2 regions of the Mycobacterium sp. SP-6446 genome follow, and region 1 is predicted to be linked to the other one. Evidence: riboswitches for the same ligand, from Rfam matches in the RefSeq annotation. Region 1 holds a riboswitch; the other holds the start of a gene.
What was found. Region 1 has a riboswitch for magnesium ahead of A5736_RS19285 (Rv1535 family protein). Riboswitches for the same ligand answer to the same signal wherever they lie in the genome.
Positions count from the first base shown of each region.

Region 1 (5,234 bases):
GCGTTCGAGCTCGTCGAGGCTTCCGTAGACGTCGATGCGCGGGTAGGCGGGATCGTCCGACTTCCACACCGGAATCGGCGTGCCCCAGTAGCGGTTTCGCGAGATAGACCAATCGCGGGCGCCCTGCAACCACTTGCCGAACTGGCCGTCCTTGACGTGTTCGGGGTACCAGGTGATCTGCTGATTGAGTTCCACCATCCGGTCGCGGAATTCGGTGACCGCGACGAACCAGGACGACACCGCGCGATAGATCAGCGGATTGCGGCACCGCCAGCAGTGTGGGTAGGGATGGTCGTAGGTTTCGTGGCGCAGCAGGATCGGCTTGTTCACGGCCGCGGGGCCACTCTGGTTCTTCAGGTCGCGGATGATCTGGGCGTTGGCGTCGAAGACGTGCTGGCCCTGATAGTCCGGGACGGTGGCGTCGAACCGGCCCTTCGAGTCGACCGGGGTGACCGGTTCGATGCCCACCTTGTCGGTGGTGGCCATGTCGTCCTCGCCATACGCCGGCGCCATGTGCACGATTCCGGTGCCGTCCTCGGTGGTCACGAAGTCGCCGGGCAGCACCTGAAAAGCGTTGGCCCGTCCCGGTTCTGGGTCGGTGAAATACGGGAACGGCGGCACATAGTGCGTGCCGAGCAGGTCGGCTCCGCGGTAGGTGCCGAGTACTTCAGGCTCCTCCCCCAGCTCGCGGGCGTAGGCCCCCAGGCGCGCCTCGGCGAGCACCAGGCGGCGATCGCCGGCCTTCACCTGCACATAGGTCACGTCCGGATTGACCGCAACCGCGAGGTTCGACGGCAGCGTCCATGGCGTCGTCGTCCACACCAGCAAGTAGGCGCCGGCCAATTCGCCGTCGGGTACCCGGAATCCGACGGTGATCGCGGGATCCTGGCGGCTTTGGTAGATGTCGTCGTCCATCCGCAGTTCGTGGTTGGACAGCGGGGTTTCGTCGCGCCAGCAGTACGGCAGCACCCGGTAGCCCTCGTAGGCCAGGCCCTTGTCCCACAGCTGTTTGAACGCCCAGATCACCGACTCCATGTAGGACAGGTCCAGCGTCTTGTAGTCGTTGTCGAAGTCGACCCAGCGGGCCTGGCGCGTCACATACGCCTGCCATTCGTCGGTGTAACGCAACACCGATTCGCGGCAGGCCTCGTTGAACGCCGCGATCCCCATGGCGTCGATCTGGGACTTGTCGGTGATGCCCAGCTGACGTTCGACTTCGAGCTCGGCGGGCAGCCCGTGCGTGTCCCAGCCGAAGCGGCGCTCCACCTTGGCGCCGCGCATGGTGTGGTAACGCGGGACGATGTCTTTCACGTAGCCGGTGAGCAGGTGCCCATAGTGGGGCAGGCCGTTGGCGAACGGCGGGCCGTCGTAGAACACAAACTCCGGGGCGCCGTCGCGGCGGGCGATGCTGGCCCGGAAGGTGTCGTCGCGCGCCCAGTACTCGAGGACCTCGAGTTCGAGCGCCGGGAAGTCGGGTGCCCCGGCGGCCAACTTCGGGTAGGTCAATGCGTCGTCTCCCTGTGCCAGTTCTCAGGCCGGGGACGACGACGCGCTAGCTGCGCGAGCGCCGCGGTACCACCCCGCTTGCCGCGCTGCCGCGCGACCGCTCGTGACGGCTATGACGGGCCTACCCGTTCGGTTCTACTGGGCTGCAATGGCCGTTCTTCCGAAGGCTCCCCGGTGATGGCCGGATCGATGCCGCTGCGCCGATTCTAGCCGGTGGATCAGGCGCGGACTTCGAGCACGCCCGCGCGCCACAGCGCCGCGTAGGCGTGACGCAGCGGAATGCTCAACAGACGGGCGGCGCCGTTCACCAGCGGGTCGGCGCCCGGGCCGAGGATCGGCACGTCGACGCGGCTGGTCACCTTCTTGGGCGCGGGGACGTGGACGGGCGTGTCGGCGCGCACGACCGTCAGCGCGGGCTTGGGTGCCGCGGTTGCCAGTTCGTCGGGCAGGGCTGCGGTCATGGTCGCCTCCTAGACGGAATTCGAACGAGGACTAGCTGGATGGACGTGTCCCGTCCCGTACTGGTTCCGATCCGAGAATGCTTGGCCGGTAAGCCGATTGGCGTTGCGACGGCTAGCCGAGAGCGTCGCGCCGGAGGCCGGATCGGGACGGAACGGAGCGCGGACTTCGGTCCGGACTATCGCTGGAGCTCATACGTCCCTCACCTCCTCAACGGCAACGATGCGTGCGGCCACCCGCACGACCTGCGCGCACAAAGGAGTACAGAAACCGACGACCGTCGGAGATCCGCACCCCACTCGTCAGAGCTTCGGCACTACACGACGTGTCCTGGCCGGAAACAATCCGAGCCGGAAGCCACCTGGGCTCAACCCTTAAGCCAGGAGGAGCTGTCCTGACCCGGGGCGTCTTTGGACGTTCGGGGTCAGTGGCCTGTATTCGTGTAGACGCCTCACCTAACGAGGTGCCGTCACGATGATGCACGAAGGGCGGAAGACCGTCAAACTCGGGCGAGTGCGCCGGCGCGTCGTGGTGCTCACTTCTCGACCAGGTCCTCCAGCCGCCCGATCGTGTCGATGAACTCCTCGACCATGTCGAGCACCACCGAGCGCGTCGGGCGCACCCGGTCCAGTGAACCGACGACCTGCCCGACGAAGTAGGTGGCGAGCTCGCGCGCCTTGGCGCCCGGGTGGGCGGCGGCCTGATTGATGCGCACCTGGTATTCGGTGATCAGCGCAGTCTGCAGCGGCATGCCGAGGGGGTCGGGGCTGTCGGGCCGCTCCCATTCGTCGGTCCAGGCCGTGCGCAGCATCCGCGCGGGCTTGCCGGTCATCGACCGCGACCGCACGGTGTCCGAGGAGCTGGCGGCGAGGAACTTCTCCTTGACCACCGGGGCGGTTTCCGCTTCCTCGGTGGTCAACCACACCGATCCGCACCACACGCCCTCGGCCCCCAGGGCCAGCGCCGCCGCGATCTGGCGGCCCCGGGCGATCCCGCCGGCGGCGAGCACCGGCGTCGGCGACACCGCATCCACCACTTCGGGAACCAGGACCATGGTCGCCACCTCACCGGTGTGCCCGCCGGCCTCGGTGCCCTGCGCGACGATCAGGTCGACGCCGGCGGCGGCATGCCGCCGCGCGTGTTGCGTGGTCCCCGCGAGCGCGGCCACCAGCACGTCGTGGTCGTGGGCGCGCTCGACGAGGTCGACCGGGGGCGGGCCGAGCGCGCTTGCTATCAGCCGGATGTCGTGGCCGAATGCCACGTCGAGCAGCGGCTCGTAGCCCTTGGGCGAGATGTTGAGCCCGCCGCCGGACGGCGCGCGCGGCGGCTCGGCGGTCGCCGGGATGCCGTAGCGGGTAAGGAGGTCGTCGACGAACGCGCGGTGCTCCTCGGGCAGCAGCGCGGCGACTTGTTTGGCGTCGATTCCGCCCTGGTCGGCTCCGACGTACTTGGGCGGCAACAACAGGTCGACCCCGTAGGGCTTGCCCCCGGTCTGCTCCTCGATCCAGGTGAGCTCGCTGTCCAGCCGTTGCGGGCTGTGCGCGACCGCCCCGAGGACTCCGAATCCCCCCGCGTTGGTGACCGCCGCGACGACGTCGCGGCAGTGGCTGAAGGCGCAGATCGGGAACTCAACGCCGAGCTGCTCGGCGACTCTGGTTCGCATCGCCCGACGCTAGGAATTACTGATGGATATGTCAATCGATTGCGGACCCGGGCGCGCGGCCGTCCGGCGGCCAGCTGGCCACGCCCTCCTCCAACGGGATCTGCAGGCTCTGCAGAATCGACGCGACCATGCGCCACGCACCGATGGCGGTGACGAGTTCGATGAGAACCGTTTTGTCGCCTTGCAATTCGCGTTCGCACGCCGCCCAGCTCTCGGCGCTCACCGCGCCGTCGCGCACGACGTCGTCGGTCGCGGCCAGCACCGCCCGCTCGGTGGGCCCGAACCCGTCGTGTTCGCGCCAGTTGCGCACGCCCAGCAGGTCGTCGGCCGTCACGCCAAGCCCCGACGCGACGCGCCAGTGCTGCGTCCACTCGTAGTCGCATGCGGTGAGCCAGCCGATCCGCATGATCACGAGCTCGCGCAGCCGTGAGTCGAGGGCGCCGTGCCACAACATGGTGGCGAGCAGGTCGTTGACGGCGCGCGCCAATTGGGGATGGTTCAGCAGCACCTGAAATATGGACAGTTCGGCCATGTAGTTCGGCACGGCCGCCTCGTCGGCGGCGGCTTTGGCCTCGCCGAGCGGCAGTCCGGGCACGCGGGCTGTGGTCATGGGGTGAGCATTCCACGTACGGGCGGGATTCAGGATCCAGCAACGAACATCACGATTAGATAACGGTTCGGCGAATTCCCTGCGCGCTGCGCACGCCGATAATAATGTCGCCCCTGCTATCGGGGCGGCTGACGTGCGGGAAAGCTCCTGACACCGGGCAACGTCAATTGAGCGAACGTGGGCACCCTCGATGGCCGGGGAGGGGCCACGTATTGCGTCAAGCAGCGAACAAGCTAGTTAGCCGTTGCCGTCAGGAGGCAGCGGCATGTCGTCTCGCTCAGATTCGGCCTGTTCGTCGCCCACTATGAGCGCCACACCGGTCACTCCGGTTGCCGTTATCGGCATGGCCTGCCGGCTTCCCGGCGGCATCGACTCCCCGGAACAGCTCTGGGAGGCGTTGCTGCGGGGCGATGACCTGGTCACCGAAGTTCCGCCCGACCGCTGGGACGCCGACGATTACTACGACCCCGAGCCGGGTGTGCCGGGCCGGTCGGTATCGAAGTGGGGCGGGTTCCTCGATGACGTCGCCGGCTTTGATTTCGAGTTCTTCGGGATCAACGAGCGCGAGGCCACGGCGATGGACCCCCAGCACCGGTTGTTGCTGGAAACCTCCTGGGAGGCCATGGAGCACGCCGGGCTCACTCGGGAGGCGATGACCGACTCGCCGACCGGTGTGTTCGTCGGCTTGACGCATGGCGACTACCAACTGCTGGCCGCCGACGCGCACACCGCCGAGGGGCCGTACGGGTTCACCGGCAACAGCTTCAGCCTGGCGTCCGGACGGATCGCTTACACGCTGGGGCTCCACGGTCCCGCGCTGACGGTGGACACCGCATGTTCGTCCGGCCTGACCGCGGTGCACCTGGCCTGTCGCAGCCTGCACGATGGCGAAAGCAACCTCGCGCTGGCCGGCGGCGCCACGGTGGCGTTGGATCCGCGGAAGTTCGCCTCGGGATCGGCCGAGGGCATGCTGTCGCCCACCGGACGCTGCCACGC
Region 1 covers NZ_MBEM01000215.1:3,266-8,499, reverse strand. The annotation lists gene ileS (isoleucine--tRNA ligase) at 1-1,506, opposite strand, end outside; gene A5736_RS19285 (Rv1535 family protein) at 1,725-1,967, opposite strand; M-box (ykoK) riboswitch at 2,253-2,435, opposite strand; gene A5736_RS19280 (nitronate monooxygenase) at 2,501-3,628, opposite strand; gene A5736_RS19275 (carboxymuconolactone decarboxylase family protein) at 3,660-4,238, opposite strand; partial or broken gene A5736_RS19270 (type I polyketide synthase) at 4,543-5,234, shown strand, end outside.

Region 2 (5,234 bases), on a different contig from region 1:
AACCGGAACGGCGCAGCGGCATTCCCGCGCTGGACGGGCTTCGCGCGATAGCGGTCGCGCTGGTGTTGGTCGGGCATGGCGGCATCCCCGGGGTGAGCGGCGGGTTCATCGGCGTCGACATCTTCTTCGTGCTCAGCGGCTTCCTGATCACCTCGCTGCTGCTCGACGAGCTGAGGCGCAGCGGCCGTATTGAGCTGACCGGCTTCTGGATTCGCCGTGCGCGCCGGCTGCTGCCCGCGCTGGTGTTGATGGTGATCACCGTGGGCGCGGCCCGCGAACTCCTTCCCTACCAGGCCCTGAACGGACTGCGGGACGACGCTGTCGCGGCGTTCCTATGGATGGCGAATTGGCGGTTCGTGGCCCAGAAGACCGACTACTTCACGCAGGGCGCCCCGCCCTCACCGCTGCAGCACACCTGGTCGCTTGGGGTGGAGGAGCAGTACTACTTTGTCTGGCCGGTGCTGCTGATCGCGGTGACCCTGCTGTTGGCGGCACGAGCCAGGCGTTACTTCATGCGGGCGACGGTCGGCGGGGTCCGCTTCGCCATCTTCGTGATCGCCACGTTGGGGGCGCTGGCTTCGGCGGCGGCGGCCATCGTGTTCGTCTCCGAGGGCACGCGTGACCGAATCTATTTCGGCACCGACACCCGCGCGCAGGCGTTGCTGGTCGGCTCCGCGGCGGCGGCTCTGCTGGTTCGGGATTGGCCGTCGCTGAACCGGGGCTGGTGCATGATCCGGACTCGGTGGGGGCGGCGCGTCGCCCGGGTCCTGCCGTTTGTCGGTGTGGCGGGGCTGGCGGCCGCCACACACTACGCGACGGGCAATGTCGGTGAGTTCCGCCACGGTCTGCTGATCGCGGTCGCGATCGCGGCCGTGTTGGTGGTCGCGCCGGTGGCCATGGAACAGCGCGGCCTCGTCGCCCGCCTCCTGGCCATGCCGCCGTTGGTGTGGCTGGGCACCATCTCCTACGGTGTGTATCTGTGGCACTGGCCAATCTTCTTGGCGCTCAACGGGGAACGCACCGGCTGGACAGGACTGCCACTGTTCGCCGCCCGGTGCGCCGCCACGGTGGCCGTGGCCGCCGCATCGTGGTGGCTGATCGAGCAACCGATCCGGCGCTGGCGACCGGAGCGGGTGCCGCTGTTGCCGCTGGCGGCTGCCACCGTGGCGAGCGCCGCCGCGATCACCTTGTTTCTGGTTCCGGTGGGAACCGGGCCCGCGCTACGGGAAACCGGTTTGCCGCCGGGGGTTTCCTCCGTCGCGGCGGTGTCGCCGTCGCCGCCCCGTGTGGTTCGCCCGCGGCCTCGAGATCCCAACCGCCCGTTCACCGTTTCGGTGTTCGGCGACTCGATCGGCTGGACCTGGATGCACTACCTGCCGCCGACGCCCGGATTCGCCTTCCTCGACCACACCGTCATCGGTTGCAGCCTGGTGCGCGGCACGCCGTACCGCTATATCGGCCAAACGCTGGAGCAAAGACCGGAATGCGACACCTGGCCGACCCGATGGTCGACGCAGGTCGGTCAGGACCAGCCCGACGTCGCCCTGCTCATCATCGGCCGCTGGGAGACCGTCGACCGGGTCAACGAGGGGCAGTGGACGCACATCGGCGATCCGACCTTCGACGCGTACCTCAACGGTGAGCTCGAGCGGGCGCTGAACATCGTGAGTGTGCCCGGGGTTCGAGTGGTGGTGGCGACCGTCCCCTACAGCCGCGGCGGCGAAAAGCCGGATGGCCGCCTGTATCCGGAGGACCAGCCGGACCGGGTCAACCAGTGGAACACGATGCTGCGCAACACGGTTAGCCGCCACAAGGGCGTCCAGATCCTCGACCTGAACAAGAAGCTGTGTCCGGACGGTGTTTATAGCGCCAAGGTCGACGGAATCAAGGTGCGCAGCGACGGCGTGCACCTCACCCCGGAAGGCGTGAAGTGGCTGACGCCGTGGCTCGAGGAATCCCTGAGATAGGCGTTAATCGTTTGTGCGACAACTGATTTCCATGCTGTCGCTTTCGCGGACCTGGAAATTGAAGCTGGTGTAGCCGTTGTCGGGATTGCGCACGCGCTCGAGGTAGGGCCCGGTGTCCGCCGCGCTGGTGTTGTCGGCGACGATCAACGCACCCGTGGGCAGGCGCGGTTCGAGCAGCTCGATCACCGGCAGATACAGATCTTTCCAACCGTCGAGCAGTACGAACTCGACCGGCCCGTCCAGGCCCTGCAACGTGGTGAGCGCATCGCCTTCGAGAATGGTGATGACCTCGTCCAGGCCGGTCTCGGCGAACGTTTTCTTCGCGGCGGCGATCTTGGTTTCGCTGAGCTCGGTGGTGACCACTCGTCCGGTGCCGTTGTCGCGCACCGCGGCGGCCAGATGAAGGGCCGAGATGCCGAACGACATCCCGAATTCGACCACCGTGGTCGGACGCGTCGCGCGCACCAACGCGTACAGCAGGCGGCCGGCTTCGGGGGTCACCGGGATGTAGAACTCGCTCATCGCCTCGGCGCGTTCCGCGGTGGTCATCGGCCGGGCGAACTGATCGCGCCGCTCACGCAAGAGCGACATCTGGCTTTTCGATTCGGCGTACATCCGGTCGAGCACGGTCGCGACCCGAGGGTTCTGCAAAGTTGTGGCCATGCCCACGAGGGTAGGCCGTAAAAGTGTCCGGTTCGGTGCGCGGGTTTGACGGGCGGCGGGTCGCGATGTCAGCATGGACGGGCAAGCACCTCGGTAGGTGAGGCGTCTGCACGGACACAGGCCACTGACCCCGAACGTCGAGAGACGCCCCGGGTCAGGACAGCTCTTCCCGGACCCAAGGGTTGAGCCCAAGTGGCTTCCGGTGATGTTCCGGATACGCCGTGCAGTGCCAAAGCTCCGACGAGAGGGGTGCGATCGGTGTTCTCGGCGCCGGTCACTACCTCTTCCGATCAGGTGAATGTGATGACACCCGCGTGTGTCCCGGCCGTGAGGAGGTGAGGGCGAGATGAGTCCCGACGATAGTCCCTATCCGAAATACCTCTTGCCCCGACCCGGTTCCGGCAATGCTTTCTTCGTCTGAGCCATGAGCCGATCGGGCATCCAGAAGGAGAAAAATCATGGCTTTCGTTGTTACGCACCGTGTTACCGCTCGGTCCCGCGGGCACGGGCGGGCGTTCCTGCGGTCGGCTCGGCTGCTGGCTGACAAGCTGCGCACGCGCAGCGCGCTGACTCCCCAGGAGCGGGCCAACCTGTACGTGTCACGGATGCCGATCGCGGTGGTCACGGCGTCGTTGGGCGGCCACCCCCCGGTCGACGATCGGCGGTAGTTCGTTCGACTACCGCGAATCATTCGGCAGCAGAACGATTTTGCCGTGCGTGTGCCGCTGCTCGAGCTCCTCGAAGGCGTCGGCGACCCGGTCCAGCGGGTAGGTCGCGGCGATGTCGAATTCAAGGGCACCGGTGGCGACAAGGTGGGCGATTTCGGCGAGCACTTCCGGGGTCGACGCCTCCTGGCTGCCCTCGGTCTTGGCGCCGACTTCGCCCGCCTTTTGAAACGAGATGATGGTATCGATCCGCTCGGGCGCCACGCCGAGATCGACCGCGAGCTGGACGTAGTCCGGGCCGAACAAGTCGATGAACGCGTCGATTCCGTTCGGGGCCGCCGCTCGCAGTCGGTCGGCCAGGCCTTCCCCATAGGTGACCGGGACGACGCCGTGTGCGCGCAGCCAGTCGGCGTTGCCAGGTCCCGCGATGCCGAGCACCCGCGCCTGACGCAGGACCAGCAGTTGCACGACAAGGCTGCCGACCCCGCCCGCCGCAGCCGACACGGCCACCGTCTCGCCCGGTTGGGGCGCGACGGCGCGGACGGCGGCATACGCCGTCACACCCACCACGTACAGCGAACCCGCGACCTCCCAACTCAATTCGGAAGGTTTGCGGATCAATTGATTGACGGGAACCGCGGTGTGGGTGGCATGGCTGGATCGCCGGAAACTGAAACCCAGCACCTCGTCGCCAACCTCGAATTCGGTGACTCCCGGCGCTACGGCGGTCACGACGCCGGCAAGGTCGCTGCCCTCGCCGGACGGAAATGTGGCGGGGAACATCTCGTGCATCGCCCCGACCCGGATGCCAGCCTCGCCGGGATTGATGCCGGCCGCGCGAACTTCCACCACCACCTCGCCCGGGCCCGGCTCCGGCATGTCGATGTCCGCCACATACAACTCGTCACGACCCCCGTAACGGTCGAACCGTACGGCGCGCGCCGTCGCAGCCGTCATCTCGGCCTCCTTCGCCCAAACGCTTGCCCACGCCAGCATAGGCCGCCGACTCTCCGGCCCCTCCGGCGAAATTTGCGCGTATGTTCGTATGCGCTGGTGTTGTGCCGTCAGCGGATTGGCAGGGAAGGAATGTCCATGGAGCTCGCCCGGACTACCGTCGCCGGCTTGAGCGTCGCCGTCCTTGCGGTCGGCACCGCGATCACCGGCTGCGGCAACAACAAGACCCCGGCGACGTCGTCGAGCGCGTCGTCCACCGCGTCGACCGGCGTGACTGGCCCGTCACCCGGACAGACCACGGATTACAGTGGGCTGCTGATCAAGCCGAGCGACATCGGCCCGGACCTCACCACACCCCAACCGCCCGTGCTGAACCCCAACAATGCGCCGGGGGTTGCGCAGCTGTTCGCCAACGCCGACAACAGCCGCCGAATCGGGGACACCATCTTGATCGTCGCCGACCCCCAGACCGCGGCGGCCGGCATCGAGAACACCAAGGCGAACTACGCGGGCAAGGTGAGCGGCACGTGGCAGCCGGTCGACGTGGGATCCAACGGGGCAATGATCTCCGGGACATCGCCGGACAACTCCCAGGCGGTGACGGTGCTGTTGTTCAGTGAGGGCAAGGCGCTGGTCAACCTGGAATTCGACAGTGCGCCCAACGATCCCATCGATCCGGGCATGGCGACCGACATCGGCCGCAAGCAAGACGCCGCGATCAAGAGCGGGTTGCCGCCCAGCTGAGGTAGGTGGCCAGACGCCGCGATCGCGCGGAATGTCTTCACCCGCAGCGATGTTGGGGCAGCTAGGCGATGACCTCGACGGGATCGCCGACGTTCACCTGGTTGAAGTACCACGCGGCGTTGTCCGGGCTCAGGTTGATGCATCCGTGACTGACGTTCGCATGGCCTTGCGAGTCAACCGACCACGGGGCCGAGTGCACGTAGACGCCGCTGTTCGTGATGCGGACCGCGTACGACGCGAT
Region 2 covers NZ_MBEM01000003.1:47,398-52,631, forward strand. The annotation lists gene A5736_RS00290 (acyltransferase family protein) at 1-1,967, shown strand, start outside; gene A5736_RS00295 (O-methyltransferase) at 1,971-2,630, opposite strand; M-box (ykoK) riboswitch at 2,713-2,886, shown strand; gene A5736_RS00300 (hypothetical protein) at 3,089-3,298, shown strand; gene A5736_RS00305 (NADP-dependent oxidoreductase) at 3,308-4,252, opposite strand; gene A5736_RS00310 (hypothetical protein) at 4,388-4,993, shown strand; gene A5736_RS00315 (L,D-transpeptidase family protein) at 5,055-5,234, opposite strand, start outside.
Region 2: another riboswitch for magnesium. It lies ahead of A5736_RS00300 (hypothetical protein); the one in region 1 lies ahead of A5736_RS19285 (Rv1535 family protein).